DNA from 2 places in the Clostridium nitrophenolicum genome. Region 1 is predicted to be linked to the other one. Evidence: predicted binding sites of a transcription regulator. Region 1 holds the regulator's gene; the other holds the start of a gene.
The links. The regulator Rex, encoded in region 1, represses fermentation and respiration genes when NADH is low (regulators of the CRP and FNR family bind a similar motif). The targets are predictions, from matches to a motif close to ATTGTTAANNNNTTAACAAT.
Positions count from the first base shown of each region.

Region 2: a site for Rex is predicted at 6,838-6,857, ahead of ACZ5N4_RS19385 ((2Fe-2S) ferredoxin domain-containing protein). Genes of this name have one in related genera too.

Region 1 is NZ_AP042469.1:5,165,839-5,174,057, reverse strand. Features, by position in the region: gene ACZ5N4_RS24585 (MTH1187 family thiamine-binding protein) at 1-4, shown strand, start outside; gene ACZ5N4_RS24580 (response regulator) at 183-752, shown strand; gene abc-f (ribosomal protection-like ABC-F family protein) at 823-2,736, opposite strand; gene ACZ5N4_RS24570 (redox-sensing transcriptional repressor Rex) at 3,061-3,693, shown strand; gene ACZ5N4_RS24565 (adenine nucleotide alpha hydrolase family protein) at 3,929-4,393, shown strand; gene ACZ5N4_RS24560 (sulfide/dihydroorotate dehydrogenase-like FAD/NAD-binding protein) at 4,570-5,460, shown strand; gene gltA (NADPH-dependent glutamate synthase) at 5,460-6,845, shown strand; gene ACZ5N4_RS24550 (C-GCAxxG-C-C family (seleno)protein) at 7,006-7,413, shown strand; gene ACZ5N4_RS24545 (DNA-3-methyladenine glycosylase family protein) at 7,439-8,219, shown strand, end outside.
Region 2 is NZ_AP042469.1:4,100,287-4,108,505, reverse strand. Features, by position in the region: gene preA (NAD-dependent dihydropyrimidine dehydrogenase subunit PreA) at 1-437, shown strand, start outside; gene ACZ5N4_RS19420 (DUF1097 domain-containing protein) at 484-987, shown strand; gene hydA (dihydropyrimidinase) at 1,145-2,530, shown strand; gene ACZ5N4_RS19410 (MarR family winged helix-turn-helix transcriptional regulator) at 2,842-3,267, shown strand; gene ACZ5N4_RS19405 (hypothetical protein) at 3,367-3,612, shown strand; gene ACZ5N4_RS19400 (potassium channel family protein) at 3,798-4,682, shown strand; gene ACZ5N4_RS19395 (alanyl-tRNA editing protein) at 4,782-5,948, shown strand; gene ACZ5N4_RS19390 (molybdenum cofactor guanylyltransferase) at 6,181-6,780, shown strand; gene ACZ5N4_RS19385 ((2Fe-2S) ferredoxin domain-containing protein) at 6,989-7,240, shown strand; gene ACZ5N4_RS19380 ([Fe-Fe] hydrogenase large subunit C-terminal domain-containing protein) at 7,240-8,219, shown strand, end outside.

The DNA.
Region 1 (8,219 bases):
ATAGATTTAAAAATATTTAACTTTAGGATTTGCTTTGTACTTGTAATCAGGTTATCAAAAATTAATTAATAATATCTCTGATAATGTGCTCATATTAACTAAATATACTCAAAATTGGTTGAAAAACAGGAATTTATAGGGTAAAATCATATTGAAGTAGATTGTTAAATGGTGGTGAAACCATGAAAAAAATACTCGTTATTAATGATTGTAAATTTGAGAGTATAGTTATGAAAGATTGCTTAAGTGATATTGGATATAGTGTTAAAATTGCCAGTGAGTATGATGCTATAATTGAAACAAGAAAGTTTCAGCCAGATATACTTATAGCTAATTTAATTATGAAAAACACAACAGGAGATAAACTCATAAGTAAAATTAAATCTGAGAACTCCCAAATAATATGTTTACTTTCATCGTGTGATCCAATAAAATTGGAGGATTTTATCGAAAATAAAGTAGATGAAGTTATTAATACTCCAGTGAATAAAGACAGGCTATCTGAAACTTTAGATAAGGTAACTAAAGATTGTGATAATATTAAAATTAGAAAAAATAGTGTAGATACAATAATCAAAAGATTAGTTAATAAAAGCAATAGGAAACAAGAAGATGTTTCACTAGATAAAAAATCGAGTCTATCAGTAAGTAGATTTTTATTTTGCCCATTTTGTGGACAAAGATTTGATGAAATTTCTCAGGGATTCTCATTTTGTCCTTATTGTGGTAAGACATTGCAAACTAGTAAATAAGTGCATTACGTTGACTAGATTAAATAACTTTAAAATAAAAAACAGCTGACAATATCAGCTGTTTTTTGATTTACAATAAGCTTTCCCACTCTTCGTATAAATCATCTAGATCATTTTGGGAATCTAGTAGTTGTTTATTTATATTTTCGCTTTTTTCCGGATTGGAATAGACATCTTCAAGACAAAGTTGATTTTGTAACTCTACTATATATTTTTCTAGGTTTGAAATCTCAGTTTCTATATTTTTAACTCTTAATTTTTTTTCTTTTTCTGCTTTTTCCACTTCTCTTTTTTTCTTTTTCTCATTTTGTATTTGTGTTTTTGTTTTTCCAAAACTCTCTTCTTCCAATTGAAACCTTAGTGGATTCTTCTTTTTCTCTATATAGTAACTATAGTTACCTAAATATTCTCTAACTCCATCTTCATTTAATTCATATATTTTACCTATAACCTTATTTAAAAAATATCTATCATGGGATATTACGAGAACAGTACCATCATATCCCATAATGGCATCCTCTAAGGCCTCGCGAGACACTATATCAAGATGGTTTGTTGGTTCATCTAATAATAGAAAGTTGGATTTAGAAAGCATAAGCTTTAATATATTGATTCTACATTTCTCTCCTCCACTTAAGGAAGATACCATTTTAAAAACGTCATCGCCTCTAAAAAGAAAAGCTGCTAAAGCATTTCTGATTTCAGTTGTAGTTAGTTCAGGGAAATCATCCCATACCTCATCTATAACAGTATTCTCTGGATTTATATTAGCTTGCTCTTGCTCATAATAACCTATAAAGACATTTTTACCAAGGCATGACACACCATTATCTGGAGAAATTTCATCCATGATTATTTTAAATAGAGTGGTTTTACCTCTGCCGTTTTCTCCTATAAGAGCTACTTTCTCACCTTTTTTAATATCAAAGTTGAGATCATAGAATAAAGTTTTATCTCCGAAGCTTTTACTCAAATTTTCCACATGCAACACATCGTTACCGCTTTTAATTTGAGTTTCAAAGGTTACATTACCTAATCTTTCTTCTTTATCGGGAGCTTTTATTCTTTCAATTTTATCTAGAGCTTTTTGTCTGCTTTCTGCAGCTTTTACACTTTTTTCACGATTGAAAGACCTATATCTTTCAATTATCTCTTCTTGTCTTTTAATATCTGCTTGCTGAAGAGTATATGCTTTTAATTGTACTTCATAATTTTTCTGTTTTAAATCAATATAAGAAGTATAATTACCATTATAACAGTTTACATGTCCGTGTATTAATTCGAAAGTTTTATTTGTTATGGCATCTAAAAAGTATCTATCATGAGATATTATGATTATGGTTCCTTTGTATGCATTTAAGTATTCCTCTAACCATTCAATAGCATCTAAATCAAGGTGATTTGTAGGCTCATCTAATAATAAGATATCAGGTTTTATTAAAAGAAGTTTACAAAGAGCAACTCTAGTTTTTTGTCCTCCGCTTAAGACTTCTATAGGCTTATTATAATCCTGTTCTGTAAAGCCGAGACCTTTTAATACCTTACTTATTTCAGCTTTGTAAGTATATCCACCTCTATTTTGATAAAGCTCTGAGGAGGTGGTGTAATCTTTAATTATCTTATTATGATATTCTTCTTTACTAGAGTCATAAGGTTCATTCATTAATAACTCAAGCTTCTCTAATTTATTTTCTAAATTTATTAGATCCTCGAAAACAGTAAGAAGCTCACCATATATAGTGCTTGAAAAATCTAATGAAAGATGTTGAGATAAATATCCTAAAGTTTTATTTTTATCTATAAATAATTCTCCATTATCATAATCAATTTGATTAGTGATAATTTTGAAAAGTGTAGACTTTCCTGCACCGTTTGGTCCTATTAATCCAACTCTTTCGCCCTCATTTATGTTGAAAGTAACATTTTCAAGTATGACATCTATTCCAAATCCTTTATTAATATCTTTACAACTTAAAACTACCATAAGTTCACCTTCCTTAACCATTAATATTTTACTATGGTTGAAGATTTTTTTGTAGATTAATTTTGATAATTTAACACAATAATTAAATATAATAGCTTTGCATAAGAATTATTTACTAATTAAAAATTTATATTAAAAAATTTGATAGCAAAAAGAATGAGAAAAAGACAATAATAGATAGTAATAAATAAAAAATATACTATTGACATATTATATAATTAAATAATACTATAAAAAGTGGGATGAAGTAATAGTTAAATGATAAAATATAAACAATGTGTTTAGGAATTATATTAATTTGTGGTATACAAGTGGAGGTGCAGAATGGATAAGAAAAAAAATATATCAATGGCTGTAATAAAAAGATTACCTAAGTATCATAGATACCTAGCAGAATTAATGAGAAATGATGTTGATAGAATATCTTCAAAAGAGTTAAGTGAAAAAATAGGCTTTACAGCCTCACAAATAAGACAGGATTTAAATTGTTTTGGAGATTTCGGACAACAAGGTTACGGCTATAATGTTAGTGAATTATATAACCAAATAAGTGGAATATTGGGACTTACTAAGGAATATAAAACAGTAATAGTAGGAGCTGGAAATATAGGTCAAGCAATAGCAAACTATTCGCAATTTGAAAAATTAGGGTTTACGTTAAATGGGATTTTTGATATTAATCCTAAGCTTATGGGACTAAAAATAAGAGATATAGAAATACAGGATATAGATTATCTAGGTGATTATTTAAAAGAAAATCCAACAGATATAGGAATAATATGTGTTCCAAATAATAATGCTCAAAAAATTTGTGAAACTTTTGTTAAAAATGGCGTTAAGGGAATATGGAACTTTGCCCCGATTGACTTAGTTGTTCCAGAAACCGTGAAGGTTGAAAACGTACACCTTAGCGATAGTTTACTTACACTTAGTTGTTTGCTAAATGACATAGAATAAATAAAAAAAATATAAAATTTAAATTTATAAATATCAGAAATTAGCATAATTATACGCTAATTTTCTGCATATTTGTAAATTTGATATTGAAATGCATAATACTGGAAGTGTATAATGGTAATTGAGGTATATACTTTAATTATTTTTTGTAAACGTTTGTTATAATATTAACAAAAAGTTTATTTATAATTAAAGTAGATTTGAAGACCGTTAAATCATGGGGGGGATTATATAAGTGAATATAGTAGTTTGTTTGAAGCAGCTGTCAGACACAATGGAAGTAAAAATAGATTCAAAAACTGGGATTGCTATAAAGAGATGTGGGTTACCTATAATCAATTCACAGAGTGAAAGCATACTAGAGAAAGCATTAGAATTGAAAAGAGATAGAGGAGCTAAAGTTACAGTAATATGTATGGAAACTCTCCATTCGGAAACGGTGTTAGAGGAAGCAATAGCTATGGGCGCAGATGAAGGCATACTCATATCAGATAAAAGCTTAGCTGGAGCAGGAGAAGTATCTATATCAAGTATATTAGCTGCAAAAATAAAAAAATTAAATTATGATATATTATTTATTTCAAAACAGGTTATAGAAGATAGTGATGAAGAAATTGCCACGGAAATAACCAGGTATTTAGGGACTCCAAGAATTATTTTTAGAGAAACAATAGACTTTAAAGATGCAGAGTTGGCTTAGATTTTTTCTTGAAAAAATTATAAATTTAATACATTAAATTCCCTCAATTTCAGATTTTTATATAAATTTATACAAATTATCGATTAGTTATACAAAAATAAATTTAATATGTTATAATTAAGTGGGGATGAGAGTGCGATTAATATATTAAACATATTTTACGGAGGGGAATAGAAATGTACAAAATTGTAGACAAAAGATTATTGGCGCCAAACATTTATCTAATGGATGTAGAAGCTCCAAGAGTTGCGAAATCATGTTATCCTGGACAATTTGTTATAGTAAAAATGGATGAAAGAGGAGAGAGAGTACCTCTAACAATCTGCGATTATGATGCAAAAAAGGGAACTGTAACTATAGTATTCCAAACACTTGGTGATTCTACTAAGAGAATGGCTGAATATGAAAAAGGTCAAAATTTTACAGATTTTGTAGGGCCATTAGGACAAGCATCAGATCTTGTTCATGAAGATATAGAAGAATTAAAGAAAAAGAATATAATCTTTATAGCTGGCGGTGTAGGTACAGCACCAGTGTATCCACAAGTTAAATGGCTCCATGAAAATGGAATCGATGTAGACGTTATCGTTGGATCTAAATCAAAGGAATATTTATTACTTGAAAAAGAAATGATGGCTGTATGTAAACATTTATATGTTGCTACAGATGATGGAAGCTATGGATATAAGGGACTTGTTACAAACCTATTAAAAGAACTTATAGATAATGAAGGTAAGAAATATGATCACGTGGTAGCTATAGGACCGATGATCATGATGAAATTTGTTGCTAAGCTTACAAAAGAGTATGGAATTAAGACTGTAGTAAGCTTAAATCCAATAATGGTTGATGGAACAGGAATGTGTGGTGCTTGTAGAGTAACAATTGGCGACGAAGTAAAATTTGCTTGTGTTGATGGACCAGAATTTGACGGACATCTAGTAAATTTTGATGAAGCAATGAGAAGACAAGCTATGTATAAGAGTGAAGAAGGAAGAAAAATTTTAAGAGAAGTAGAAGGCGACACTCATCATGGAAAAGGCTGCGGATGCGGAGGTGACAAATAATGGACAGAATGAAAAGGATACCAATAAAAGAACAAGATGCAAAAGAAAGAAGCACTAATTTTGCTGAAGTTTGTTTAGGATACACTAACGAAGAGGCAATGGAAGAAGCATCAAGATGCTTAAATTGTAAAAATCCTAAATGTGTAGGAGACTGTCCTGTAACAATAAGCATCCCAGAGTTTATATCAAAGGTTAAGGAAGGAAACTTTGAAGAAGCGGCTAAAATTATAGCTAAATCAAGTGCACTTCCAGCAGTATGCGGAAGAGTATGTCCACAGGAATCTCAATGTGAAGGAAAATGTGTACTTGGTATAAAGGGAGATGCTGTAGCTATAGGTAAGCTTGAAAGATTTGTTGCTGATTGGTCAAGAGAAAACAATATAGACTTATCCGAAACAAAGCCTAAGAACGGTAAAAAGATTGCTGTAATAGGAAGTGGTCCTGCAGGACTTACTTGTGCAGGAGACCTTGCAAAGCTAGGATATGAAGTAACTATATTCGAAGCACTACATGAAGCAGGTGGAGTTTTAGTTTATGGAATTCCAGAATTCAGACTTCCTAAAGAAACAGTTGTTAAACACGAAGTTGAGAATGTTAAAAAGTTAGGCGTTAAGATAGAGACTAACGTTATAGTTGGTAGAACTGTTACAATAGATCAACTTGTAGAGGAAGAAGGCTTTGATGCAGTATTCATTGGATCAGGTGCAGGACTTCCTAAGTTTATGGGAATACCAGGAGAAAACTTAAATGGAGTATTCTCAGCAAACGAATTCCTAACAAGAAATAATCTAATGAAAGCATTCAAAGAAGATTATGATACACCTATAAGAGTAGGTCAAAAGGTAGCTGTAGTTGGCGGCGGAAACGTTGCTATGGATGCTGCTAGAACCGCATTAAGACTTGGAGCAGAGGTTCATATAGTTTATAGAAGATCAGAATCAGAACTTCCAGCAAGAGTTGAAGAAGTACATCATGCAAAAGAAGAAGGTGTAATACTAGACATTCTTACAAATCCTACAGAAATCATAGGTGATGAAAATGGATGGGTTAAAGGCATGAAGTGTGTAAGAATGGAACTAGGTGAACCAGATGCATCAGGAAGAAGAAAACCTGTTGTTGTAGAAGGTTCAGAATTCATAATGGACGTAGATACAGTAATTATGTCCCTTGGAACATCACCAAATCCATTAATATCTTCAACTACAAAGGGCTTAGAAATAAATAAATATAAGTGTATAGTAGCAGAAGAAGAAACTGGTCTTACATCAAGAGCAGGAGTATATGCTGGAGGAGATGCCGTAACAGGAGCTGCTACAGTTATACTTGCTATGGGAGCAGGTAAAAAAGCTGCTAATGCTATTGATGAATTCTTAAATAAAAAGTAAATTGTGTTAATATGAAATTTACAATGCTGTATTAGCTTTAAGACTAATACGGCATTTTTTTATATGATTTGAGCAATGATTATTAAATAATATTTATTTCATGATAGGAAAAATTGTTGTAAAATGTATAATATAAAGTAAAAAAATTGGAGGTAGAGATATGTTAGTAGAAAAGGTAAAAAAATACTACGGAGAGGAATATGATTTGAATTGTGCGGAAACCATAATATATGCAGCTAATGAGGAATATAATTTGGAATTGGACAAAAAGACTTTAAAGACAATGGCTGCTTTTGGTGGCGGTATGGCAATTGAAAGCGTATGTGGTGTAATTACTGGTTCTTTGGCTGTATTAGGGATACTCTTTACTAAAGAAAGAGCTCATGAAAGTGATAGAATTAAAGAGCTCACAAAAGAATTTTTTAATAAATTCGAAGAGAAGTTCGGAACAAACAGCTGCAATAAACTGAAAGAAGGATACAGAACTGAGGAAAGTAGATGCAGTGTCATGTTGTATTCAGCAGCAGAAATATTAGACGAAATAATTATAAGAGAGAGAGCAGAATAACTCTCCGTGTGTGGGAGGCAATAGTATGGATTTTAACTACATAGAAACTTTTGAAAATAGTATAGTAATAAAAGGTGTTAGGAATTTTGAGCTGGATCATATATTTGAATGTGGGCAGTGCTTTAGATGGAATAGGCAAGAGAATGGCAACTATATAGGAGTGGCTTTCGGTAGAGTAATAGAAGTAGAAAAAAAAGGCGAAGATGTTATAATATTTAATACAACTGAAGATGAATTTAATAGTATATGGAGTAATTATTTTGATTTATACAGAGATTATTCAGAGATAAAGAATGTACTAAGTAAGGATTCTATCCTAGAAAAGTCAGTAGAGTTTGGACATGGAATTAGAATACTTAGGCAGGACCCCTTTGAACTGATAGTTTCATTTATTATATCGGCAAATAATAGAATACCTATGATTAAGAGAGCAATAGAAAAGATAAGTCAAAAGTGGGGTAATGAATTAGAATACAAAGGGAAAAAATACTTAGCATTTCCTACGATAGAGCAGCTTAATAAAGCAACAGAAGAAGAGTTAGAGAAATGTGGCACAGGTTTTAGAGCGAAGTATATAAAGAATACAGTAGATAATATTTATGCTAACACAATAAAGAAAGATCAATACGATGAAAAGTATGATATTGATTGGATAAAATCCCAGGAAGATGATATATGCCACAAGGAACTGCAAAAATTTATGGGAATTGGACCTAAAGTTGCTGATTGTATAATGCTGTTTTCGATGCAGAAATACTCAGCATTTCCTGTTGACGTATGGGTAAAAAGGGCAATGCATTATTTCT
Region 2 (8,219 bases), 1.1 Mb from region 1:
CTCTTGAATTCATAATGCTTGGCTCAGGAACTGTTCAAGTTACTACAGCTATAATGCAGTATGGATATAGAATAGTTGAAGATATGATAAGCGGAATACAATACTACATGGAAGAAAAAGGAGTTGAAAAGCTTCAAGACTTAGTGGGTTGTGCACTTGATAATATTGTACCTGCTGAAAACTTAGATAGAGATTATATAGTATATCCAAACTTCAACCATGATAAATGTGTAGGATGTGGAAGATGCTATGTTTCATGTTATGATGGAGCTCACCAAGCTATAGTTTGGGATGCAGAAACTAGAAGACCATCACTTAAACAAGAAAATTGTGTAGGATGCCATTTATGTTCATTAGTATGTCCAATAGAAAAGTGCATAACTAAAGGAGAAATAAAATTCAAAGATTTCGGAGCAGAAAGAGAAATAGCTCTTTAATAAAGATATACAACTCTTTATTATTGAGGCACGAAGGGGAGATTTTATGGACGCTTTAATAGCTAATGCCATAAGCATGGGGATATTAGCATGGATATGGGCCAATGTAAGTGCAGCAATAGGCGCTGCTACTTGGGCAGGATTCATGGGAGCTACAGCATATTATGCATCAGGTGAACGCTTTATCAAAGGATGGGTAAAAGGCATAATAGCAAACATGTCTGGAGTATTATGGGCTATAGTTTGCGTAGAAGTTTCAAAGGTTCTTCACCTTCCAAATATAGTTGCTATTATGACAGGAGTTATTTCCTTTGGAATAGTGGCACAAGCTAAATGGAAACCTTTATCATTCATACCAGGTGTATTTATTGGATGTTCAACAACTTTTGGTATGCTTGCTATGAATAATTCTTACATGACTACAGTGGCAGCACTTTTAATGGGTTCTGTTGTAGGTCTTCTTTCAGATGCTGGTGGAGAACTGATAGTAAAACTAACAACTAGAAAGAAAGAAGAAGATATCGAGGATAGAGCTCAAGAACAAGCATAGAGACTTTAATTAATTCATCCATATAAGATGTTTATCTTATATGGATGAATTTCAAAGCATATAAATTACCAAATGTAACTTCTAATAAAAAATTATAAATAAGTCTATTAAAGTTTGGATATGTAATATGTTTATCCTATATTAGGAGGGAATATAAATGAGTAAATTTGATTTAGTAATAAAAGGTGGAACTGTAGTAACAGCTTCTGATACTTTTAAAGCAGACTTAGGTGTCAAAAATGAGAAAGTTATAGAAATTGGAATAGATTTATGTACTGAAGGAGCAGAAGTAGTTGATGCTTCTGGTAAATATGTTTTCCCAGGTGGAATAGACCCACATACTCATATGGATATGCCATTTGGTGGAACCTACTCAAGTGATGACTTTAAAACTGGTACAATTGCAGCAGCTTGCGGCGGAACAACTACTATAGTTGATTTTGCTATACAACAAAATGGTAAAACATTAAAGGATGCTACTGATACTTGGCGTGAAAAAGCAGATGGTAAAGCAGTTATTGACTATGGTATTCATATAAGTGTTACAGATTTAAATGATGATATTTTAAATGAAATGCCTGAAATAATAAAACAAGGATATTCAAGCTTTAAGATGTTTATGACATATGATGGCTTAAGAGTAGATGATGGAACAATAATAAGAACTTTAATGAAAGTAAATGAAAGTGGTGGACTTGCTTGCGTTCATGCGGAAAACTACTATGTTATTGATTATCTTACTAAAAAGTTCCGTGAAGAAGGAAAAGGAGAACCTATCTATCATGCATTATCCCGTCCAGATCTAGCAGAAGGAGAGGCTGCTGGAAGAGCAATAAAACTTGCAAAAATTGCAAATGCACCTCTTTGTATAGTCCACAATAGCTGTGAAGCATCAGTTTCTGAAATTGCACGTGCTAGAGCAGAAGGATATCCAATAATCGGAGAAACTTGTCCTCAATACCTATTGTTATCAGAAGATAACTATAGAGAACCAGATTTTAATGGAGCTAAATATGTAATGTCACCTCCATTAAGAGATAAGAAAAATTGGCCAACTATGTGGAAGGCATTAAAAGATAATACAGTACAATTTGTGGCTACAGACCACTGCCCATTCTTCATGAAACAAAAAGAAATGGGAAAAGAATTCTTTGCTCAAATTCCAAATGGAGCTCCAGGAGTAGAACTTAGAATGTCATTAATGTATACTTATGGAGTAGCAGAAGGAAAATTTGACTTAAATAGATTTGTACAAGTAACTTCAACTAACGCTGCAAAAGTATATGGAATGTACCCACAAAAAGGTACAATAGCAGTAGGAAGCGATGCTGATATAGTTGTATTTGATCCAAATGTTGAAATTATAGCTACAAAATCAATGCTTCATGAAAATGTAGATTATACACCATATGAAGGATTCAAATTGAAAGGTGCTCCAGTAGTTACAATAAGCAGAGGAAGCATTGTTGCAAAAGATGGACAATTTGTTGGTAAAGAAGGCGCAGGTAAATTTGTTGTAAGAAAAGCACCTACATTAATTTAATAATGTAAATGCTGCTATATTCATCAACTTGACTGAATTACCCAAAGAGAAGTTTGAAATAAAGTAAGAAATAAATTTAAGGGGTTAGCGCTGAGTTAACCTCTTAAATTTATTTCTTATAAAATTTTTTGATAAGATTTACTAAGAAAGTATTTAAAGTTGTCTTTAGTAATGCAAATATGTACATCTACATAAAGCAAGTATCGAGCCTAGATATTTATAAGAATAAAATAGTTTTTATTAAAAAGGTTGCTTATGGTATTGCGTATAAGTAAAATAATATTAAGTAAATAAATAAGCAGGAGGAAAAAATGTTCGATTTAGATACATGTATAGCATTTATAACAAATAATGCAGCAAAAAAAATATCAGATGAATTTAATGATAGATTAAGTGAATTAGGAATTACAAGAGTTCAATGGATAGCGTTATATTACCTGGGAAAACATAAAAGTATTAGTCAAATTGAATTAGCAGCTCAAATGGATATAAAGCCATCCACTACAGCAATACTAATTGATAGAATGGAAAGGGATGGATTTGTAAAAAGAGAAAGAGATATTAATGATAGAAGAACAGTAAATTTAATGATTACTGATAAGGGAAGAGAGTTTAGGGAGAAGTTGTTTCCAGTTGGAAAAAAAATGAGTGAGGATGTCTCTAAGGGCATATCAGAAGAGGACATAGAGATATTTAAAAATGTATTAAAGAAAATGGTTGATAATATTAATGAATAGAATACATTTGTATAAAATGGTTGGTATGCTAACTGTTAATACTATATAGTTAAGGTATATTATAATGTATTGGATATTATAAAAAGGGGATGAAATTAAATGAAGTATAAGATAGGTCAAAAAATTGAGTTTACAAATAACTTTACAGTTGAACTTGAAAAAGGTAAAAAGGCTAGAATTGTAAAGGGTGATAAGGCTATGGTCGTGAGAAAAGTAAATGAAAATTCAGGTGAAATAGTATATATTACTGGTGAAGCAGCTGGGTTGAGTCAGATAATAGCAATTAATGTTGATGAAAAAGTAGATGCAGATTATATAGCAGGAAAAATTATTAATAATTTATAGTAAATACAATGTAATTTGAAGTAATTGTACTAAAAATTTATCTCAAAGCCTTATGTTTTAACGCATGAGGTTTTTTTATTTGTAAGGTGTTGAATAACTATTGCATAAATTTGTTAAGAATACTACAGTTAAGCTTATAATAAAATTAATTAAAGAGAGTAAGTAAAGATAAAAGGTGGAAGTATATGAAATTAGTAGCATATATATATAAAATGCGGAAAAAGAACCTTTTAATGATATTAGGAGCAATGTACATACTAACTTTAATTGCTTTTGGAATAGCATACTGGAAAATAGCTAATATGTCCTCTGGAGAATTTTTTATTTTCCAAAATGATATTAATATGAATACAAAGATAAGTGCCTTTAGGAAGAAGATGAAAATAAATATTTACAACAGAGATTTTAATAATGTTGTAAGTAAATTAATTGCTTCTGAAGAGTATAAAAGACCTATAGTTAAGATTCAAACTGATAAAGAAAAAAATATGTATTCTTTTGCTTTTGATGAGCCTCTAGGAGAAAATTGGGCTAACTATTATTATCTATTGCTTCAAGGAAGAGGTATTACTCATATTAAGATTGAAAGTTCAGAAGAACAAATTATAAATAGAAGAATCCCTACCTATAAATTAAATATATCATTGTACAGAATATCTCAGAGAGCTAACAATGAAAACTATATAATATATGAGAAAGAAGAAAATAAAAACTTACAAAAACTAGATACAATAACAATTTGGGTAAAAGGATATCCAACTATTCATGAGGAATTATTTAAATCAGAGGACTGCTTTTATCCTTTAAATTTTTATTTTGTAAACCTTATGGAAAATTCTATTTCATTTATAGATGATAGCCCATTAGTATTAAAAAATGTAGCCAATGGAAGCTTTAAATATCCAATGTGGAATTTTTTGTATTTCAGTGCTGTAACTATTACTACACTAGGTTATGGTGATATTCTTCCTAATTCTACTATGGTTCGTGTTCTTGTAATGTTTGAAACAATATTTGGTGTAGTTATTATAGGGATGTTTGCTTCTTGTTTATTTTGGAATCGCAAGTGATTATGTGGTAAAATAGAATACGGTGATAAAAATATTGTTTGAAAATTAAAGCTACAATAACATTAAATTTGTTTATAATTCAGAGGGGAGTTGTTTAATTTGACAGAAAAACTATTTTATAATGATCCTTATTTAAAGGAATGTCAGGCAGAAATTGTCGATATAATTAATGAAGGCAGTAAAATTTTAGTGATTTTAGATAAAACAATTTTTTATCCTGAAGGAGGTGGCCAGCCTTCTGATATTGGGGAAATTAATGGAGTAAAAGTTACATATGTATTTGAAAATGGCGGAACTATTTACCATGAGGTAGAAAAAGCACCAGAGGCAAAAAGTGTATCATGCAAAATTGATTTTGATAGACGTTTTGACCATATGCAGCAGCATTCGGGAGAGCATTTGCTATCAGGAGCTATTTTAAAATTATATGGTGGAAATAATAAAGGATTTCATCTAGGTGTTGATTATGTAACCGTCGACATTGATATAAATGAGATAGATGAGCAAATGATAAACAAAATAGAAGAGGAAGTTAACCAGTACATATATTTAAATGAATCAATTAATACATATGTGGTTTCAAAGGATGAATGCGAAAAGTTTCCTCTAAGAAAACAAATAAATGTTGATGAGGACATAAGAGTTGTAGAAGCAAAGGACATGGACTGCTGTGCTTGTTGTGGAACTCATGTATTTAAAACTGGTGAGATTGGTATTGTCAAGATTATAAAAACTGAAAAATACAAAGGAATGACAAGAATATATTTTAAATGTGGAAAGAGAGCTTTAAAGGATTTTGAAAATAAACATGATATTGTGACTAAGCTTATTAGGAGTTTTTCTGCAAAAGAGGACGATATCGTTGAAAGAATTGAAAGCCAGTGTATAGAGATTGATAGTTTAAGAAAAGAATTAAGTAAGTTGAAAAAAAATCTTGCAGAAGTTGAAGTAGAAAATATAATTGAAAATGAAAAAACGCAGGTAGTTTTTAGAAAGTACAGTAATAAAGATTTTGATGATATACAACTGATAGCTTCAGAGCTTAGTATAAAAAGTTACATAATAATACTTGCGTCTTTAAGAGACAATAAAATATTATTTTTAAATAAAACAGATAAAGACATTAACTGTGGAAAGATATTCAAAGAAAACATAAAAGAATTTAATGGAAAAGGCGGAGGAAATGCATCTAGAGCACAGGGAACTTTTGATAAGGAAGAGGATTTGGTGAAATTTTCAGAGTTTGTATATTCAACTTTAATATAAAAAAGCGGCATGTTATGCTGCTTTTTTTATCTTAAGAAAATATATTCTAAAGCTAGTATCTCCTTTAGAACAGGATTAAGATACGGTGCTGAATAACTATTTTTAGCCTTATATTGAAAGTTTAAAGTTGTGAATTATTTTGGTGTTATGGTAATATTTAAATTAAGGTACTAGCTAGGGAAACTTATTGAAGTAAGTACTGGCAAGTTAGTAATTAGAATGAGGTGATTATATGAAGAAAGTTGGTACTGCTGTAATTTTATGTGGTGGAAAGAGCAGCAGAATGGGATTTGACAAAAGTAAGATAAAGATAGATGGTAGATTACTTATAGAGATAATTGGTGAAAAGTTAGAAAAGATTTTTGATGAAATAATATTGGTAGCAGAGAAAGAAGACAAGTTTGAAAACTTAAAGTATAAAGTTGTTGAAGATATGGAAAAAAATTATGGCCCAGCTGGTGGAATTTATACAGGATTAAAAAATGCATCTTCTAAATATGTGTTCTTTTTAGCTTGTGACATGCCTAAAATTAATATAGACTATATAAAATATTTGATGAACATTGTAGAAGATGATGAATGTGACGGTCTTATATGTAAGAAGGATGATTGGATTGAACCACTTCATGCTTTTTACTCAAAGGATTTAATTAAGGATTTTAAGAAGGGAATAGAAGAAAATAGCCTTGTTCTTTACAACATAATTAAAAATTCTAACATAAAATATATACCTGAGGAAATCACTAAAAAGTATAGTTCTGATCTAGATATTTTTATAAATTTAAATTACGTTAAAGATTTAGGAATATTAGAAGACATTTTTAATAAATAATTTAAATTCTATGTATTTTAATGAAAAAGTTTGCTATCTATATTATAATTAAATATATATGACAAAAAATAAACAAATGCCTAAGTAGAATTATATAAAGCGAAACCTAAATAATATAAGTTTCATCTATAACTAAAAGTAAATCTATTGTATAGATGTTTTAAAAATTAAAGAAGCTTGTAAACTCACAATTATAGGAGTGGTATTTATGATAACTGTAAGTGTATGTGTAGGAAGTGCTTGTCACCTTAAGGGTTCCTATGATGTAATTAATAGAATTCAGGTGTTAATTGAGGAGTACAAAGTCTTGGATAAGGTTGAGTTAAAGGGAGCTTTTTGTTTGGGGCACTGTACTGAAGGTGTATCGGTAACTGTTAATGAAGAAGATAAAATTTACTCTGTCAACAGAGTAAATGTAGATAGCTTTTTTGTAGAAGAGATTTTAGGGAGGATTAGTTGATGAAATATATGAACTTCTCTAGAGCAAATTGTAAAAACTGTTATAAATGTCTTCGTTCATGCCCTGTAAAAGCAATTAAATTTAAAAATGAGCAGGCGGAGATTGTTGAAGATAGGTGCATAGCGTGTAGCCACTGTCTTGCTATATGTCCTCAAAAGGCAAGACACATAGTAAGTGATTTAGAGAGAGTTAAAGATGCTTTATCATCTGGTAAAAAAGTTGTAGCAACTATAGCACCATCCTTTGCAGGAGTATTTGATGCAAGTCCAGGCAAATTTGTAGCAGTGCTTAAAAAATTAGGATTTTCATATGTAGAGGAAACAGCAGTTGGAGCAAATGTAGTTTCTGATATATACAGGCAATATATAAAAAATTGTGAAATAAATAACTATATTTCCACAGCATGCCCATCAGTTAACTATATTATTGAAAAATATTATCCTAGTCTAGTTCAATACATGATACCAACAGTGTCTCCTATGATAGCTCATGGTAAGATTCTGAGAGAATTATATGGAGAAGATAGTCTTATTGTATTCATGGGGCCGTGTATTGCTAAAAAAATTGAGTCAGAAAGTTTTTTAACTAAAGAAATAGTAGATGCAGTAATAACTTTTGATGAGCTAAACGATTGGGTGGACAACCTTGATATTAATATTAGTGAATTAGAGGACTGTGAATTTGATAGAAGCTATTTAAGTAGTGATAGAAATTATCCCATTTTTGGTGGGATTGTACAATGTGTTCGCCCAGTATTGGATGAAAGAGGTATAGAAGTAATATCAGTTAGCGGTACAGAGGAATGCATGGAGTTATTTAAAAGTATAGAAAAAGGCGAGGTAAACAATGCCTTTATAGAGGTCAGTGCATGTAAAGGAAGTTGTATAGGCGGTCCTGGTATGATTAATAATGAAAAAGGATATTACAAAAGGGTTCAAAAGGTTAAAAGTTATATTAAAAGTATAGCTGACAAAAATGA